DNA from 2 places in the Sphaerisporangium rubeum genome. Region 1 is predicted to be linked to the other one. Evidence: riboswitches for the same ligand, from Rfam matches in the RefSeq annotation. Region 1 holds a riboswitch; the other holds the start of a gene.
What was found. Region 1 has a riboswitch for cobalamin ahead of BJ992_RS01575 (ribonucleoside-diphosphate reductase subunit alpha). Riboswitches for the same ligand answer to the same signal wherever they lie in the genome.
Positions count from the first base shown of each region.

Region 2: another riboswitch for cobalamin. It lies ahead of BJ992_RS20900 (helical backbone metal receptor); the one in region 1 lies ahead of BJ992_RS01575 (ribonucleoside-diphosphate reductase subunit alpha).

Region 1 is NZ_JACHIU010000001.1:373,616-383,180, reverse strand. It holds gene BJ992_RS01575 (ribonucleoside-diphosphate reductase subunit alpha) at 1-2,088, opposite strand, end outside; cobalamin riboswitch at 2,216-2,422, opposite strand; gene BJ992_RS01570 (ABC transporter permease subunit) at 2,483-3,337, opposite strand; gene BJ992_RS01565 (ABC transporter ATP-binding protein) at 3,334-4,668, opposite strand; gene BJ992_RS01560 (hypothetical protein) at 4,665-5,768, opposite strand; gene BJ992_RS01555 (sigma-70 family RNA polymerase sigma factor) at 5,752-6,378, opposite strand; gene BJ992_RS01550 (GNAT family N-acetyltransferase) at 6,735-7,679, shown strand; gene BJ992_RS01545 (YncE family protein) at 7,863-9,230, opposite strand; gene BJ992_RS01540 (SigE family RNA polymerase sigma factor) at 9,227-9,565, opposite strand, start outside.
Region 2 is NZ_JACHIU010000001.1:4,854,722-4,864,286, forward strand. It holds gene BJ992_RS20880 (serine/threonine-protein kinase) at 1-1,010, shown strand, start outside; gene BJ992_RS20885 (adenosylcobinamide amidohydrolase) at 1,003-1,650, opposite strand; gene BJ992_RS20890 (ATP-binding cassette domain-containing protein) at 1,683-2,477, opposite strand; gene BJ992_RS20895 (FecCD family ABC transporter permease) at 2,474-3,478, opposite strand; gene BJ992_RS20900 (helical backbone metal receptor) at 3,496-4,449, opposite strand; adenosylcobalamin (AdoCbl) riboswitch at 4,493-4,633, opposite strand; gene BJ992_RS20905 (Gfo/Idh/MocA family oxidoreductase) at 4,688-5,542, opposite strand; gene BJ992_RS20910 (cytochrome P450) at 5,958-7,337, shown strand; gene BJ992_RS33065 (terpene synthase family protein) at 7,337-8,209, shown strand; gene BJ992_RS20915 (prenyltransferase/squalene oxidase repeat-containing protein) at 8,206-9,565, shown strand, end outside.

The DNA.
Region 1 (9,565 bases):
GAGCGACTGGCTCTGGTCGATGTACGGCGCGCGGGCCGCCGCCATGTCGATCAGAGCGCGCTGCGGCAGTTCCCACGCCGTGCGGAACAGGTGCCGCACCTCGGCCGGCAACCCGGTGACGTCCCGCACCGAGCCCTCGGCCCGCCGGATCGCGGCCCGCACCCGCTCGGTCCACAGCCCTCTGGATTTCAGCTCGGCCACCAGCGCGTTGTTGATCTGCAGGAATTCGCCGCTGAGGGTCTCGCGCTTGAACAGGTTGGACACCTGCGGCTCGACGCACTCGTGGCAGCCGGCGATGGAGGCGATGGTCGCGGTCGGCGCGATCGCCACCAGCAGGCTGTTGCGCAGCCCGTGCTCGGCGATCTTGGCCCGTACCTCGTCCCAGCGCGGGGACGGCGGCAGGCTCCACAGGTCCGGCTGGAGTCGTCCCCTGGCGGCCCAGGTCTGCCGGTACGCCGGATGCGGGCCGAAGCGCGCCGCGAGGTCCGCGGAGGTGTCCAGCGCGGCCAGGTAGATCTCCTCGGCGATCCGGGTGGACAGCTCCTTGGCCTCGGCGGAGTCGAACGGCAGGCGCAGCGCGAAGAACACGTCCTGCAACCCCATGACGCCGAGCCCCACCGGCCGCCAGCGCGGGTTGCTCGCCGCGGCCTCCTCGCTGGGGTAGTAGTTGACGTCGATCACACGGTCCAGGAACGTGACGGCGGTGCGCACCGTCGCGCGCAGCCGGTCCCAGTCCATGCCGCCGGCGCCGAGGTGGGCCGCCAGGTTGACCGAGCCGAGGTTGCACACCGCGGTCTCGGTGTCGCTCGACACCTCGATGATCTCGGTGCACAGGTTCGACAGGTGCACCACGTTGCCGGGCTCTGCGGCCTGGTTGCACAGCCGGTTCGCGGTGTCCTTGAACGTCATCCAGCCGTTGCCGGTCTGCGCCAGCGTGCGCATCATCTTGGCGTACAGGTCGCGGGCCGCCACCTGCCGCACGTACCGTCCCGCGGCCTCCGCCTCACGGTACGCGGCGTCGAACTCGTCACCCCACAGGTCGGGAAGCTCCGGCACCTCGTCGGGGTCGAACAGCGACCACACGCCGCCGGCCTCCACGCGGCGCATGAACTCGTCAGGCACCCAGTTGGCGAGGTTCAGGTTGTGCGTACGGCGCGCGTGCTCGCCGGTGTTGTCCCGCAGTTCGAGGAACTCCTCGACGTCCGGGTGCCACGGCTCCAGGTAGACGCACGCGGCGCCTTTGCGGCGTCCCCCCTGGTTGACGGCCGCCACCGAGGCGTCCAGTGTGCGCAGCCACGGCACGATGCCGTTGGACCGGCCGTTGGTGCCGCGGATCAGCGCGCCGCGCGACCGCACCCGCGACCACGAGATCCCGATGCCGCCGGCGAACTTCGACAGGTGCGCCACCTGCGTGTAGCGGCTGTAGATCGAGCCGAGGTCGTCACGCGGCGAGTCGACCAGGTAGCACGAGGACATCTGGGTGTGCCGGGTGCCGGAGTTGAACAGCGTCGGCGAACTCGGCAGGTACGCCAGCGACGACATCAGCCGGTAGAACCCGATCGCCTCGGCCGGCGACCCGGCCAGCCCGCACGCCACCCGCAGCAGCCAGTACTGCGGCGTCTCGACCACCAGCCGCGTCACCGGGTGCCGCAGCAGGTACCTGTCGTGCACCGTCCGCAGCCCGAAGTACTCGAACCGCAGGTCGGCCGCGGTGTCCACCGCGCCGTCCAGCTCCGCCGCGTGCGCCGCGACGAACCGCGCCGTCGGGTCGCCGACGAGCCCCAGCCGGTGGCCGAGACCGATCGCCTCGCTGAACGACCGCGGCCCCTGGCCGCGCACCTCGTCGCCGATCCGCGCCGCCAGCAGCCGCGCGGCCAGCCGCGAGTACTGAGGCTCCTCGCCGGTCAGCTCCGCGGCCGTCTGGATCGTCAGCAGTTCCACCTCGCCGGCGCTCGCGCCGTCGTGCAGCCCGGCGGCCGTCCTCGCCGCCACCCGGCGCGGGTCGACGTCCGGCAGGCCGTCCGTCCACCGCTCCACGGCCCGCAGGACCGCGTCGTGCGCCGTCAACTCTTGCTCGGTGACCGTCACCGTTCTCTCCTCGCGAACTCGGCCGACGTGGCCGGGCACGCGCGAGGAGGCGCCGCCGGGGAACCCTCCCCCGTGCCGGAGCCGCGGGCCGTCCCGCGCGACCCCGGACCTGCCGCGCGCCGATGAGCGGCACGCGGCGCGACCGGCAGGTCTTCGGACTCGCGGGCACCTTGCTCGTTCCTACTGGCCGTCGCTTCCCGGGCCCGGAGGCCCAGTGCGTGGTGACGGCGGTCGTTCCCACTCACCGCTGCGGGGCAGTCCCGGACTTCCACCGGGTTCCCTCTTGCCCCGGCCCTCCTTGACGGACGGCCGGACCGGACGCACGGAAACCATATATAGGCGCCTCGGACTTGTCACGTCCAACATGTAGTGGCGGGGTGCGGCAGGGGTCAGGTCACAGGTCGCGGCGTGCGAAGGCCATGGCGGCGAGGCAGAACACCAGCGCGATCCACAGGACGGTCCACGTCAGGTAGGCGGCGGTGAGCGGCGCCACGCTCAGGAAGGGGAACCCGCCGCGCACGGCGGGGCCGCCGAACCGCGCGAGAGCCGCCGGGTCCTGGAAGGCGTGCATGGCGCCGCGCCACAGGCCGTCGGTCGGCAGCAGGATCCGGGAGACGGTGCCGACCCGCGCCACCCCTTCGTTGCTCATCGCCTGGCCGAGGCCGCCGATCACCCCGGCGATCCACGTGGCGCCGAACAGGCCGACGGCCACGATCCCCGACGCCATCGGCGAGATCACGGTGGACAGCAGCAACGCCAGGGTGAGCAGCACGGTCGTCTGCGTCACCAGGAGCGCGAGACCGGTCGCGGCCTGCGGGGGCCAGTAGCCGAGGGTGGCCCACATGATGAGGAACTCGGCGAGTCCCGCCGCCACCACGAAGGCGGCGCCGAAGGCCACGAGACCGAGCCACTTGCCGAGGAGCACCGCGGGCCGGCGGATCGGCCGCGCCAGGATCGACAGCGCCGTACCCGACTCGATCTCGCCTGCCATGGTGGGGCCGGACAGGAACGCGGTGCCGAGCGCCGCGATCAGGCTGAAGCCGAACATCACCAGGTTGAGCACCTGAGCGGCCACCAGCCTGGCCTCCCCTGTGGTGAGCGCCGCGAGCTCGACGGCCAGCCGGGAGAGCCCCCAGGCGCTGAGCCCGAGCAGCGCGGCCGTCATGGCGGCGACCGCCAGCAGCACACGGCGGCGCGAGGCCTCCTTGAGCGTGAGCACGGCGACGGTCGCCACGGTCCTTCCGGTCATGCGCGGTCACCACTCCGGTCGGCGGTCTGGTCGGATGTCCGGTCCGAAGTCCGGCCGAAAGTCCGGCGGGTGCTTCGGCCGGCACTCTGGCCGGAAGCCCTGTCGGCGGTCTGGCCGGTGCTCTGGCCGGTGGTCTGGCCGGTGCTCTGGCCGGTGCTCTGGCCGGTGCTGTGGTCGGTGCGGAGGATGTCGAGCAGGCGTTCCTCAAGGGTGACGCGGCCCGGTTCGACCGCGTGGACACGGACGCCGAGTGCGACGAGGCCGGCCACGAGGTCCGGTACGGCCGAGTCGTCCTCGCCGGGAGGCAGCGTGACGGTGTAGCGGTCCCCCTCGGCGGTGAGGCGGCCGGCGGCGGCGAGCCGGGCCTGCGCCTCGGGGCCGACGCCGTCGAGCCGCAGCCGCAGTTCGCGGCGGCCGAGCAGCTCGGCGAGGCTTCCCGACGCGGCGACCCGGCCCTTGTCGAGGATGACGACCCGGTCGCAGACCCGTTCGACCTCACCGATGAGGTGCGAGTTGAGCAGGACCGCGACCCCGCGCTCCTTGAGCGAGAGCACGAGGTCACGGACGTCGGCGCGGCCGAGGGGGTCCAGCGCGCTGGTCGGCTCGTCCAGCACGACCAGCTCGGGCCGGGCCACGAGCGCGACGGCGAGCCCGAGGCGCTGCTGCATCCCCTTGGAGAACCCCCCGACCCGGTCACGCGCGCGGTCGGCGAGCCCCACGGCGGCGAGGCACTCGCGCCGCTCGCTCTCCGGCACCGAGGCGCCGGAGAGCCGGACATGCAGGGCCAGCACCTCGGCGGGACTGAGCCACGGCTGGTACCTGAACAGCTCAGGCAGGTAGCCGACCCGGGCCCTGGCCCGCGGATCCCGTCCCGGCCGGCCGAGCAGCATCACGTCACCGGCGTCCGGCCTGACCAGCCCGAGCAGCATCTTGATGACGGTGGTCTTCCCCGCGCCGTTCGGCCCGAGCAGCCCCACCACCTCGCCGCGGCCGACGGTGAGGGACACACCGTCGACCGCGGTACGCCGCCGGTACCGCTTGCGCAGCCCCGAGCACCACACCGCAGGCGCCGGAGGCAGTCCGGCGACCAGCCGCTCGGCGTCGTCGAGCGCGGGTCCGGTCGCGGGTCCGGTCGCGGGTCCGGTCGCGGGTCCGGTCGCGGGTCCGGTCGCGGGTCCTGTCGCGGGTCCTGTCGCGGGTCCGGTCGCGGATCCTGTCGCGGATCCTGTCGCGGATCCTGTCGCGGATCCTGTCGCGGGTCCGGTCACGGATGGCGCCGTGGACCCGGTCGCGGACTCGGCCGTGGGTCCGGCCGTGGGGTCGGCGGTCATCGGTCCCACCTCAGCCCGCGTGCCACCGACAGGGCCTCGCCGGTGCTGAGGGAGCCCGCCACGGCGGTGACGGCGCCGTCGCGTACCCAGACCACGGCCGCCACCGAGCCGTCCCGGGTGGCGATCACCGTGGCCGGCGTACCGCCGACGTCGGCGGTGGACGTCGTCACCTCGTCGATCGACGTGAACACCGGCAGCGTCGCCGCGTCACCGCCGAAGGCCCGCAGCTGTGACGCGACGCTCTCCGGCATGAGCCCCAGCGACAGCAGGTAGTCGCGCGCCGCGGCGAACGGCACCCCTGAGGAGTACGCGACGGGGGCCACCGCGCGTCCCACGATCAGCGCCGGCACGGGACGGCCCCGCGACCACACCGCGGCGAGACCGGGGCCCGCGACCAGCCGGAACTGGCTGCCGTCGAGCCCGGCAGGCGCCGGTGGGATCGCCTTGCCGGCCGCGGCGGCGGTCCGTGCCGTCGTCGCGGCCGAGAAGGTGAACACCGCGCTCATCCGGCCGAGCACGTGGTAGGTGGGTTCCCCGGTGACGCCGCGCGGCAGCGACCCCACCCGAGGCACGGAAAGACCCGCGGCCTGGCGCGCGGCGTCGGGGCCCGCGACCTTGCGCACGTTCATCTTCTCCGTCACGTCGAGCCTGCCGAAGGCCGACAGGTCCGGCACCTGCACCAGTTCGGCCTCAGGGGCCCGGACCGGCGCTATCTGCTTGGCACGGAAGATCTGCAGCCAGTCCCCCGCCGCCGCGGCCCCCGCGCCGGTCAGCAGCACGACGACACCGAACACGGCGACCACGGGGCTGCGCAGCAGCGCGCGCCACCGGCGTGCGGAGGCCGAGCTCGCGGCCCCCCGTTCCTCGGCGGCGACCGCGTGCGAGAGGCGGCGCCACGCCGCGTCCACGTCGGCGTCCGCGTCCGTGCGCTCGGCGAACTCGACGTCCAGCGCGGCGCGTGCGGCCAGCGCGTCCTGCCTGGCCGTCGCGAGCCCGGACAGGCAGGCGGCGCAGCCGGTGACGTGCGCGCGGTCGGCGTCGGCGACACCGGCCGGCTCGTCGAGGAGCCGGCGCAGCGTGCCGTCAGTCGGATGACGCATGACGGTTCAACTCCTTACGCAATGCGGACTCGGCGCGCCGGACGGTGGTCCCCACGCTGCCGGGAGAAAGATCGAGAGCGGCGGCGACCTCGGCGTAACTGAGGCCGCTGTGCCGCAGTACCAGCGCGACCGCCTGCTTGCGCGGCAGCCGCGCCAAGGCGGCACGCACACGGCGGCGCTCCTCGCGCGCCATGACCGTGTCGGCGACGTCCGGGGACACCGCGTCACCGGGGTCGGCCGCCTCCTCGCGGGAGGCCCGGCGGCGGCCGGAACGCAGATGGTTCAACGCGGTGTGCGCCGCGGCGACGGTCAGCCAGCCGAGCGCCTCCCCGGCGGGGACCGAGGACCGGCCGAACGTCAGGAACACCTCCTGAGCGACGTCCTCGGCCTCGTCCCGCGAGCCGAGCACCCTGGCGGCGACCCCCACGACCCGCGGATAGGCCGTACGGAAGACCTGCTCCAGGTCGGCGCGGACGGCCTTGCCACCCCTCGGACCCGCCACCGCCTCGCCGTCCTTCCCCTCGGCCCGCCTGACCACCCCGGCGCGGCCCTGACCCGGCGGTGCGGCCGTCCGCGCGACGACCGGTGTGCCTTGCGCTGCGACATTCACATCCATGAAGCACCGCCGGAGCGCCACATGTGACATCACACCGCCGCGACCACACGCGCGCCGCGGCGATCCCGCCGCCGGAACCGCACAGCACCACACAGCGTCATACCGATCCGCCACCGGAACCACACGGCACCGCACAGCGTCGTACCGATCCGGCCGCCGGTAAATCGTTTGCGGGGCCGCCGGAGCGGCCGGTAGAACTGGCACCCACACCTCGCGTGCCTCGTGGCGCGCGCCGAGCGCGGAAGGAGGGCAGGCCATGATCACCGGAATCGTCGCGCGCCGGTCTTCCCGGGCGGGTTCGAACCGCTGACCGGGGGCGGCACGGCGCGACTCCCCCTAAGGAACGCGTCTTGACCGCAGTATCGTCACAGTACCCGCTCGGCCTCACCGTCCGTCCCATCACGGGACCGGACGAGGTCGAGCTGTTCAACCAGCTCCGTTACGCCTTCGACCACGAGATCGCCGGGGACCTGCGCGCGGGCCGGCGGCGGCCTGAGTGGCTGTGGGTCGCCTTGTCCGAGGGCCGGGTCGTGGCCCGGGCCGGCTGGTGGTGCCGGACCGGCGACGAACGACCCCTGCTCTTCGACATCTTCGACTGCGCCGACGGCCACGAGGCCGCGGCCCGTCACCTCCTCCGTACCGCGCAGGCCGCGGTCACCGGCGAGGGAACGCCGGTGCAGTACCTGCGGTTCGTCCCCGGCGACTGGCGGGACGACCCGGCCGTACGGCGCGGCGTGGACCGCCTCGTCGGGCTGATCGAGGAGCAGGGAGCCAGGCCGTTCGTGGAGCGGCTGCGCTTCCAGTGGGAACCGGGGACACCCGTCCCGGACCCCGGCGAGCGGCTCTCGTTCCGTCCCGTCGCCGGACGCGAGGAACTGGTCGGCCTGATGACCGAGATCCTCGACGGCACCCTCGACGCGCACAGCGTGCGCGACCTGCGGACCATGACGCCGCGTGAGGCGGCGGTGGAGCAGTACGACGACGAGATGGAGAAGTACACCACTCCGCGCGACTGGTGGCGCGTCGGTGTGCTGCCGGACGGCGAACCCGTGGGTTTCGTCATCGCGGCGCGGAACAACTACAACGCGGTCATCGCCTACATCGGCGTGCGGCCGGCGCACCGCGGCCGGGGGTACGTCGACGCGCTGCTCGCCGAAGGCACCCGGATCCTCGCCGGGACCGGCGCACCGCGGATCCGCGCCACCACCGACGTCGGCAACACGCCGATGGCGGCGGCGTTCCTGCGTGCGGGGTACGTCAACCACGAGCGTGAGATCCACTACGCCTGGTCCTGAGACAGGTCCGCCGGGTTCGGCCCGCGTCCCCTGACACGGGCCGAACCCCGGCGGATACCGGGTCGTCGCGGAGTCGTCGCGGAGTCGTCGCGGAGTCGGCGCGGAGTCGGCGCGGAGTCGTCGCGGAGTCGGCGCGGAGTCGGCGCGGAGTCGGCGCGGGGTCAGCGCGGGGTCGGCGCGGGGTCAGCGCGGAGTCAGCACCGGATACCAGCTCCCTGGACGCTGGCTGTTCAGGATGTCGCCGGAGATCGGGACGGCCTTGGAGCCGTCCACGGTGACGACCACGAGACGCGCGTCGAACTCGTCCTTGCACGTGCCGAGGCACTGGAGGCCGATGAGATGGCCGTCGTCGGCCCACGCGCGCAACTGGAGCATCTCCTGCCAGCCGACGAGACGGCCGGTGGCCACGTCGTACACGGTGGTCAGCGGTCCGTGTGGCTTCCCCGAGGCGTTCCTCATCCTCTCGGACTCCTGCGGTGTGACCGTCTTGAGCGGTCCGGGGGCGATGTCGAGGAACAAGCCGCTGTACAGCTTCCCGTCAGGCGAGTAACCCGGCCCGCCGAACAGCTCGAAGTCGCGTTCGGGTGCGGCGTGCGGCCGGCCGTCCAGGTCGTAGTACAGCCTTTCCGGCGGCTGTGCGGCACCCGGAGGCGGCGGCTCGTCGGCCGCGCGGTTCGGCTCGCTGATGAGGGTGCCGTCCATGTTCCATCGGAAGGAACCGGTGCGGAACGGGTTGGCGAGATTCTCCACCCTGTCACGGAAGACGGCCTGTCCCGTGGCCGCGTCCACGATGTGGTAGCCGAGCTGCTTGACCGGCGGGATGATCGCGCTCCTGCCGTTGTCCCTGATCCGCTCACGGATCGACGGGTCCTTGTCGAAGCTCGTGACCAGGATCCGCGCACCGTCCGGTGACCAGGCCACGTCGACCGCGGGCCGTGACAGGTCGATCCAGCGCACCTGCCGGGTCGCCAGGTCGACGATTCCCATCCGCCGGGCCGGCAGGTCGCGTTCCAGCACCGCCGCGTACTTCAGGCCGGGTGCGACGTCCACCTTCGACCAGTCGGTCCATTCATAGGTGCCGGTGCCGGGGTTGTACACATACCAGGTGTCGTGAGCGCGGTCGCTGCCCTTGCCGGTCTTTTCCCTCGCGGTGAGGTAGTAGGCCGAGACCGCGACCCGTCCCGCGGCGATCAGGTTCTTCGGCGGGGAGTTCCCCGTGTCGGTGCGGATGTCCAGCGACGCCGGCAGTTCCGCGGCGGTGACCTCGGCGGGTGGCGACATGGGGACGGAGGTGTCGACAGGCGTGGGAGCGGGATAGGTGGCCGCCGGCTGCTTGGCGGGGCCCGGCGCGGCGCCGATCAGGCGCGGCACGAGTACGCCGCCGGCGACGACGGCGGCGGTCGCGGCGGCGGCGAGCGCCACGGTGACCCACCGGCGGCGCGCCGCGCGCGGCGTACGGCCGCTCAGGGCCCGGTCGGCCAGGTCCTGCGGCACACGGGCCTCCTCGGCCCACTCTTTGAACGTCTCACGCAGCAGGGGGTCCAGAGTCATGAGGTGACCTCCTCGAACGGGGGCCGGCGGTTGGCGCCGAGGTCGGCCAGCTCCGGTGCGAGCACCCGCAGCCGGCCGAGCGAGCGGTGGACCGTGCTGCGGACGGTGCCGACGGAGCAGCCCATGATCTGAGCCACCTCGGCCTCCGGCAGATCCTCGAAGAAACGCAGCACCAAGGCGGCGCGCTGCCGCGCGGTCAGCCTGGTCAGCGCGTGACGGAGCACGAGTTTCAGCTCGGCCGCGTGCGTCTCGTCGCGGCCCGGCACGTCCGGCGCCTCGGCGACCACGGTCTCCCGCCGCCGCGAGGCGACGCGCCATAAGCTCACCTGCTGCCG
Region 2 (9,565 bases), 4.5 Mb from region 1:
AGACCCCCGGCGAGCGGTTCGGCACCTGCGGCGAGTTCGTGACCGCGCTGCGCGACGCGATCAGCGGCGAGGACGACGCGCACAGCCCGCCGCGGGGCCGCACCACGTGGCCGCCGGCCGAGGGCCCGGTGCCGCGGCCCTCGGTGGAGCACCAGCCCGCGCGGACACCTCCGGAGGGCCGTCCCTCCTGGAACCCGCCGGACGGCCACCACCCCGGCCCCTCGTCGTACCCGCCGCCGGCCTCAGGCGGTCACAGCGTGCCGGGTCAGGGGGGGTACCTGCCGGCCGGCCAGGACGGCCACTCCCTGCCTCCCGGTTACGAGCGGTACGGTCACGGCGATCCCGCGCAGCTCACGCACCCCGGGGCGGAGCCGGCGCGCAAGAAGCGCGGGGCCCCGGTCGGGGTGCTCGCCGGCGCGGGTGCGGTCGTCGTGGCGCTGGCGGTCGCCGCCTGGCTGCTGTTCGGCCAGGGGACGTCCCCGCTGGCGGCCCCGGACAAGCGGTATCCCGGCACGACCGCCGCGCCGTTCTCGTTCGAGTACCCGGGGACGTGGTCGGCGGTCACGCACGCCGACGAGTACGTGGTGGTGTCCCCGGCCGCGCAGCAGTTCGACGCGTTGTTCTCCGTCCCCATCGCCTCGGACTGGTCGGCCGTCAACCAGCTCCTCGCGAGTTCCCCCGGCCAGGCGACCGGGGTGTTCGCCAGGGTCAGCGACACCATCACGACGTCCGACTCGCCGGAGTCGCTGCGCCGCAGCCTGAGCTTCGTCCTGCCGGGGCCGGCCGAGTTCGCCTCGGCGCCGTCGACCGCCACCATCGGCGGCCGTCCGGCGTTCAAGCTCACCGGCGTCGTCAACGACCCCGCTCAGCAGGGCCGTCTCGACCTGGTGGTCTACATCGTCGGCCGCGGCCAGGGCCAGCCGGTGGCGCTGATCGCGTTCTACTGTCCCCCGGCCAAGTGCGACGCCACGGCCATCGACCATCTGCTCGGCACGCTGACCTTCACCTAGCGTTCCAGCGGCCCCAGGTGCGCGCGCCGTCGAGGACGGCACGGTGGACGGCGCGCGCGATCCTGGCCCCCCACACCGACCTCGGGCCGCCGAACGGCTCGGCCGGGCCGTGGTCGGGGGTGGCGACGCAGACGGCGTCGGAGGCGGTGCCGGTGCAGGCGTAGCCGGCGTCGAGCAGGGCCTGGGTCTTGGCCTCGGTGACGGTCATGACGGCGTTGACGAGCGCGGCGTCGCTCAGCGCGACGGGGACGGCCACGATGATGTTGACGGTGCCGGGACGAGGGGCCGGGGGACGCGGCTCGGGGTCCTGCGCGCCGTCCGGCGCGGCGGCCCAGGTGGGGACGCGCAGGCCGACGGTGGCGACGGCCTCGGCGCCGTGGTCGGCGGCACGGGTGTGGTGGTCGACGGACGCCGCGGTCAGCATGCCGACACCGGGACCGGCCGGCGCCATCTGACGCAGGTGCTCCACCGGGTCGGTGCGCGAGTAGGCGGCGTCGACCTGCGCGTTCAGCACCCACTCGCCGGGGCCGATGCCGCCGCCGAGGACCGCCGAGGAGATCATGCGCCAGCCGGGGCCGAACCGCCACAGCAGCGAGGCCAGCCGCGCGCCGTCCTCGTGCCGGTGACTCAGCGACAACATCGGCTCTCCTCGCGTGCCGGGGCCCGGGAATCCTACCGGCCGCCGGGACGCACCAGGTGGACCTGGGGGCGGCCGTCCCGGCCGGGGGTGACGGCGACGTGCGCGGCGAAGTGCCGCGACAGGACGGGTTCGGTGAGCACGTCTCCGGGGGGTCCCGCGGCGACGGGACGGCCGTCGGCCAGCAGGAGGAGGGTGTCGGCGTACTGCGCCGCTAGGCCGAGGTCGTGCAGGGTGGTGACGACGGTCAGGCCGTCGGCCAGGCGCAGGCTGTCGAGGAGTTCGAGCACCTGCTGCTGGTGGCCGAGGTCCAACGCGGTGGTGGGTTCGTCGAGCAGGAGCACCGGGGCCTGCTGCGCGAGCGCGCGTGCGATGACGACACGCTGACGTTCACCGCCGGACAGGTGGCCGAGGGGCCGGGTGGCGAGACCGGTGAGGTCGAGGCGTTCCAGGACCGACCAGGTGACGTCCCGGTCGTGCCTGCTCTCCCTGCCGAGGTAGGGGATGTAGGGGGTGCGGCCGAGCAGCGCGTACTCGCGCACGGTGAGGGCCGGCGGCAGCAGCGGGGTCTGCGGCGCGTACGCCATGAGCCTGGCGCGCCGCCGGGCCGGCAGGCCGCGCACGGCGGTGCCGCCGACGAGCACGTCGCCGCGCACGTCGAGCAGGCCGCTCATGGCGCGCAGCAGCGTGGTCTTCCCCGCGCCGTTCGGGCCGATCACGGCGAGCCACTCCCCCGGCGCGGCGGTGAGGCCGACGCCGGACAGCACGGGCCGGCCGTCCAGATCGGCGGACAGGCCGGTGACGACGACTCCCCCGCTCCGGCCGGTCACGGGTCGGCCGTCCGGGTGGCGCGCAGGACGGCGACGAAGAACGGCGCGCCGACGAACGCGGTGACGACGCCGATCGGCAGCTCGGCGGGGGCCAGCGCGGTGCGGGCCACCAGGTCGGCGAGGACGAGGAACCCGGCTCCCGCCAGCAGGGACAGCGGCAGCACCACGCGGTAGGAGCCGCCGGCGAGGCGCCGCACGGCGTGCGGCACGACGACGCCGACGAAACCGATGAGGCCGCCGACGGCCACGGCCGACGCGGTGGCCAGCGACGCCGCGCACAGGATCACCAGGCGGGCCCGTGCGGCGTTCACCCCGAGTCCCGAGGCCTCGTCGTCGCCGACGGACAGCACGTCGAGCACGCGGCCGTGCGCGAGCAGCACGGCGGCCGACACCGCGGCGTACGGCAGGACCATGCGGACCTGCGACCAGTCGGAGCCGATGCCGCCGAGGATCCAGGCGTAGATGCGTTGCAGCCGGTCCACCTTGATCTGCTGCGCGAACGCCTGCAACGCCGACAGGAACGACGAGACCGCGATCCCGGCGAGCAGCAGCGTGGCCGTGCCGCCGCCGCGTCCGGCGGTGCGGCCGAGCGCGTACGCGAGCAGCACCCCGCCTGCCGCGCCGCCGAACGCCGCGAGCGGCACCAGCGCGTCCACGTCGACCAGCACGATCATCAAGGTGGCGGTGAACCCGGCCCCGGCCGCCGCGCCGAGCAGGTAGGGGTCGGCGAGCGGGTTGCGGAACACCCCTTGGTACCCGGCCCCCGCCATGGCGAGCATGCCGCCGACGAGCGCGGCGAGCAGCACGCGCGGCACCCGGAGCTGGAACAGCAGGCCGTACTCCACCGGTGACAGGCCGGGGTCGGCCGACACCAGCGGCAGCCGGTCGAGCAGCGCCAGCAGCACCCCTTTGACCGGGATGCCGGCCGCGCCGGCGACGAGCCCGGCGAGCAGGCACGCCACCAGCGCGGCCGACGCGGCGAGGTAGCCGGCCGGCCGCACCCAGGCGGGCCGCGGGTTCAGGCCGCGGCCTTGGCGACGGCCGCGCCGACCGTCTCGATGAGGTCGGCCACCCGCGGTCCCCAGCGGGACGCGATGTCGTCGTCGAGCAGGACGACCTGGTCCTTGGCGATGGCCGACAGGCCACCCCAGCCGGGCCGCTTGGCCAGGGTCTCCTTGTTCTGGCCGCAGCACTTGGTGTCGGCGAGGAAGACCAGGTCGGGGTCGGCCTTCACCACGAACTCACCGGACAGCTTGGGGTAGCCGCCGGCCGGGTCGGGGGCCTCGTCGGCGATGTTGACGAGGCCGAACAGGCCGTAGATCTGGCCGATGAAGGTGGTGGACGTCACCGAGTACGGCGTGCTGTCGAGCTCGTGGTAGAACGTGAGCTTCTTGTCCTTGGGTGCGGCGGCGGTGAGCGTGTCGATGCGCTGCCGCATCGCGGTGACGGCCTCCTGCGCCTTGGCGGTGTTGCCGGTGGCGGCGCCGAGGTCGGTCATCTGGTCGTAGCTGTCGTCGAGTTTCACCGCGGCGGGTTCGAGCAGCACCGGCACGCCGACCTTGCCGAGCGCGGCGACGATGCCGCCGGTGTCGTTGGCGAGCACCACCAGGTCGGGCTTGGTCGCGATGATCGCCTCGGCGTTGGGCTTGTATCCGGAGAGGTCGGTCTTCGGCGCCTCGGCGGGGAAGGTCGACTGGTCGTCCACCGCGACGACCTGCGGGCCGGCGCCGACGGCGAACAGCATCTCCGTGGCGCTCGGCGACAGCGACACGACGCGGGACGGCCGGGCCGCCACGGTGACGGCGCCGTTGCCGGCCTGGACGGTGACCGGGAACGTGCCGGCCGTGGCGGCGGGGGAAGCGGGGGCCGGAGCGGCGGTCGACGCGGCGGGGGCGGGGTCGCTCGCCCCGCATCCGGCGAGCACCGGCAGTCCGAGCACCAGGCCCGCCACGGCCATGCGAAGCAGCCTCACGAGGGTTCCTCCTGATCGCCGCGGAGCAGAGGGACCCGGGTGACGGATCACCCTTTTCCACGAGGGTTGACGGCGTCCACGCGGCGTGCAGGCGACCTGGCTCGGCCCTCGGGGGCCTCACAGTTGCGGGACAGCGCCGGACTTCCACCGGACTTCGCTGCGCGCCACGCGTACCCGAACCGTACCAATCCCCGGCGGATCCACCAGGCCCGGTCCGGTAACGGCCTGGTTTCCCGTGTCAGACGAGCTGGGCCTCGGCGGCGGCGAGCACCTCCTGGAGGTGGAGGCCGTGCGCGGCGTTCAGGGGGTGGTCCAGGCGCCGCTCGCGTACGGTGGCGGCGAAGTCGGCGGCCATCTCGGGGAACACGTCGTAGCCGAGGTCGCCGCCGTCCAGGGTCTCGCTGCCGTGCTGGCCGTAGACCGAGACGCGTGAGGTGCCGCGCTCCACGGTGGCGGCCATGGTCAGCGACGCCTCGCTCACCGCGCCGGTCGCGTGGTCCAGCAGCAGGCCGGTCCAGCCGAGGGGGTGGCCGTGCGCGCGGACGGCCACGACGCGGCCGAGCGCGGCGTCCAGCATGTCGATCATGTGAGGACCGAGGTCGAGGATGGCGCCGCGCTCGCGCCGCCACGGCGACTTGATGGTGTGCAGCGCGCCGGAGATGTTGACGGCGTGGCCGCCGAACGGCGCGATGGCGCGGACCCGGTCGAGGAAGGCGCGGGTGGCCGGTGAGTAGCGGAACGTGAGCACCATCTGGCTCGGCACCCCGGCCTCGGCGATGGCGCCGGCGAGGCGGCGCGCGCCGTCCAGGTCGGCGGCCAGCGGTTTCTCCAGCAGCAGCGCCTTGCCGGCCTTGGCGGCCCGCGCGGCGAGGTCGGCCTGCACGTGGGGTGGCACGCAGAAGGCGACCGCCTCGCACACCTCGAATAGCTCCTCGACGCGTTCGTAGACCGGGACGCCGAGCCTGGCGGCGGACCTCGGCCGGCGGGCCCAGACCCCGGCGAGCCGGGTGTGCGGGCCTTTGGCCAATGTGGGTGCGTGTACCGCCTCGGCCCACGGTCCCGCTCCGACCAGGCCCACAGAAACCGGCTCCACAGCGCTCCATTCCCCGAAATGTCGTGATTGTTGGTAATACCGTGATGCCGAGCGCGGGCCGTCGCGGGGTCGTCCCCGACGGCACGACGATGCTTTCGGCGGCGGCGGCCTGCGGAAACGTAAGGTGACGAGAGCGCGGCCCGCCGTCGTACACCCGGTTCGTACGCACGGTCCGGCCCTCTGGTTCACCAGGCCGCGCAGGAACTTGTGCGCATTCTTGGCGATTGCCCCATTGATACGAGTCTGACTACTAGGGGTTGATCGACGTCAGTGATCGTGATAGGTCTCGCATCACGTGTATTTAGCCGTAAGAGCGTTTTGTCTTCTTTGAAGCTCTTGCGGCACCCGGTGCGCGAGGGAGCACTGTCACCGTCAGTGGTCTTACCGGGTGGACGAAAGTGGGAGACACAACACGATGCCGTTCGTTGGTGGCGTGCCGCGGATCCGGCACGCCGTACGAGGCACTCTCACCCGAGCGATGCCACGCCTGGCCCGTGAACCGGCCGACAGCCTGGCGTCGTTGGGTGTGGCCGCGGGTGGGGACGTCGTCCGGCTGCGGCTCGGGCCGTTCCGTCCTTATCTGGTGACCCACCCCGATCACGTGCAGCACGTGCTGCGGGGCAACTGGACCAACTACGTGCGCGAAGGCATGTTCTGGCGTCCGCTGAACCGCCTGCTCGGCGACGGCATCCTCGGTGACGGCGACACCTGGGCCGGCAGCCGGAAGATCCTGCAGCAGGTCTTCACCGCCAAGTACGTCACCTCGCTGGCCGGCGCCATCGCCGCCACCATCGACACGCGGGTCGCCGAGCTCGACCGGCACGCGAGCACCGGCCGGCCCGTGGACGCCGCGCGCGAGATGGCCGCCATCGTCAACCAGAGCGTGGTGCGCGTGCTGTTCGGCGACGCCATCTCCCGCGAGGACAGCGAGCGGCTCATCACCGCCTACCACACGGCCGACGCGGCGGTGTCGTTCCGCCTGCTGATGCCGTTCCTGCCGTACGGCATCAGGGTGCCCGGCGACCGCGCGTTCCTCGCCGCGGTGCGCACCGTGGACGACGTGGTGCTGCCGGTGATCCGGCGCAGGGCCGCCGGGACCGGCGCGGACGGCGACGACGTGGTGTCCGCGCTGTGCCGCGCGCACGCGGCGGACGGCGTGGACGGCGTGGACGAGCGGCGGGTCCGCGACGACCTGGTCAGCGTCTACGCCGCCGCCTCCGAGACCACCGCGACCACTCTGACGTGGCTGTGGCCGGTGCTCGACGCGCACCCCGAGGTGGCGGACGCGTTGTGCGACGAGATCGCCGACGTCGTCGGCAGCGGACCGGCCAGGCCCGAGCACGTCCCGCAGCTTCGCTACACCATGATGGTGCTGAGCGAGGTGATGCGGCTGTACCCGGCGGGGTGGCTGTTCCCCCGCATGGCGGTGGCCGACGACGTCATCGGCGGCACGCGTGTGCGCGCCGGGTCGATGGTGCTGATCAGCCCGTACGTCACGCATCGTCTTGAGGAGTTCTGGGACCGGCCGCTGGAGTTCGACCCCACGCGGTTCGAGCCGGGCCGGGCCGAGCGGCGCCACCGCTACAGCTACTTCCCGTTCGGCGGCGGCGCGCACCAGTGCCTCGGCCGGCACCTGTTCACGATGGACGCGCCGCTCATCGTCGCGTCGCTGCTCAGCAGGTACCGTCCCGTGCTGCTCGGCGAGGGCCCCTACACACCGGCGCCGACCGCGCTGCTGCGACCGGCGCGCCGGGTACGGCTGCGGCTGCGCCAGGCCGCCGCCGGGGCGGTCTGATGACGGCTCGTGTCCTGACCTCCGCCACGGAGGCCGGTTCGGTGTGCGCGGTGGCGGGCCGGTGCCAGCGCGACCTGCTCGGATGGATGGCCGCCTACCCCGGCCTGTTCTCCGCCGCGCCGTTCGACGCGGGGCTCGCCGGGACGCTCGGCATGGCCATGGCGTTCAGCGGCCCGTGGTTCGGCGCCGCCGAACTGCGCATGGCGAACAAGGCGTCGCTGTGGGCCTTCGGGCTGGACTGGCTGGCCGACTACGTCGCCACGTCCGCCGGCGAGGTCGATGCCGTCGCCGAGCGCTGCCTGGCCGTGGCCGGGGGCGGCGCGCCGGCCGAAGGGGACGAGCTCGGCGTGTTCCTCGCCGAGATCCGCGCCGGGCTCGCGGCCACGCCGTCGTACCCGTGGCTCGGGCCGGTGTGGCGGGACGAGCTGCGGGCCATGCTGGAGGGGATGCGCCGCGAGCGGGCCTGGCGGGACGCCGGGACGGTGCCGTCGTTCGAGGAGTACCTCGGCAACGCCGCCAACCTCGGCTTCACGTTCGCCTTCACCGCGCACCTGCTGCACACCGGCGGCGTCGAGCGGCCCGGCGACCTCGGGCCGGTGCTGGCCGCGGCCGCAGAGGTGCAGCGGGTGATCCGGCTGCTCAACGACCTCGGCACCTACGAGCGGGACGTCGAGTGGGGGGACCTGAACGCGCTGTTCCTCGGGGTGCCGCGCGCGGAGGTGGAGCGGCGCGTCGCCGGGCTGGCGGCGCGCGCCAGGGATCTGATCGCCGCGTTGCGGCCCGGTCTGCCGCGCGTCGCCGACTACCTGGAGCGTCAGATGGACTTCTGCGCGGGGTTCTACTCGGCCGGCGACTACTGGGGAAGCCTGTGACGGGCCCCGGCCGCGCGGACGTCGCGGCCCGGGCCCGCGACGTGGTGCGGGACCTGCTCACCAGCCCCCGTGGTGAGGTCTCGCCGTCGGTGTACGAGACCGGCCGCGTGGTGGCCCTGGCCCCGTGGCTGTCCGGCCACGGTGAACGCGTCGCGTACCTCGTCGCCACCCAGGGGACGGACGGCACGTGGGGCCCGCACGAGCGGTACGCCTTGGTGCCGACGCTGAGCGCCGCCGACGGCCTGCTCGCCGAGCTCACGGCGGCGCGGCGCGGGGACGCGGCCGGCGGCGGGCCGGAGGCAGAGGCGGTGGCCGCCGCCGCGCGCCGAGCGATCCGCGCGCTGTGGCGCCTCGGCGACGCGCCGGGCCCGCACGGCGGCGGCGCGCTGCCGGACACCCCGGCGATCGAGCTGATCGTCCCGGCCCTGGTCGACTCGATCAACCGGCGCCTGCGGGAGCTCGGCCCGCCGTCCGCCGTCCCGCTTCCCCTCCCCGACGGCGCGGACGGCACCCGCCTCGCCGCCGTACGCCGGCGGCTGCTGTCCGGCGCGCCGGTCCCCGAGAAGCTGCTGCACGCGCTGGAGGTGGCGGGGGACGCCGCCGTCCGCGCGCCAGGCGTCCACCCCTCACCGTCCGGCGTCGTCGGCGCGTCCCCCGCCGCCACCGCCGCGTGGCTCGGCGCGTCCGGCTCCGCGGACTCCTCGGCGGCGTGTTCCTTCCTCGACGAGGTGGCGTCAGCCCACGGAGGGCCGGTGCCGTGCGGAGTGCCGATCACGGTGTTCGAGCGCGGCTGGGCCCTGAGCTGGCTGGTGCGGGCCGGGGTGCCGGTCGCGGTCCCCGAGGAGCTCGGGGTGAGCCTGCTCGGGTCGGCGGAGCCGGGAGGGGTCGCGGCGGGACCGGGGCTGCCGGCCGACGCGGACACCACGTCGGTGGCGTTGTACGCGCTGGCGCTGCTCGGGACGCCGAAAGCTCCCGACAGCCTGTGGGACTACCACGTGGGGCCGCATTTCTGCACGTGGCGCGGCGAGGAAGGGGTCTCGACGACGGTCAACGCGCACGTGCTGGACGCGTTCGGCCGGTACGCCGCGGCGGCCCCGCGGGCACGGCCCCGGTACGCGGCCGTCATGGCGGAGCTGGCGGGGTGGCTGGCGGCACGGCAGGACGACCCGGGGAGCTGGAGCGACCGCTGGCACGCCTCGCCGTACTACGCCACGGCGTGCTGCGCGCTGGCGCTCGCCGAGTTCGGTGGCGCGGGGACGGCGGCGGCGGTGCGGCGCGCGGTGCGGTGGACCCTGGAGACACAGCGCGACGACGGCTCGTGGGGGCTGTGGCACGGCACCGCGGAGGAGACCGCGT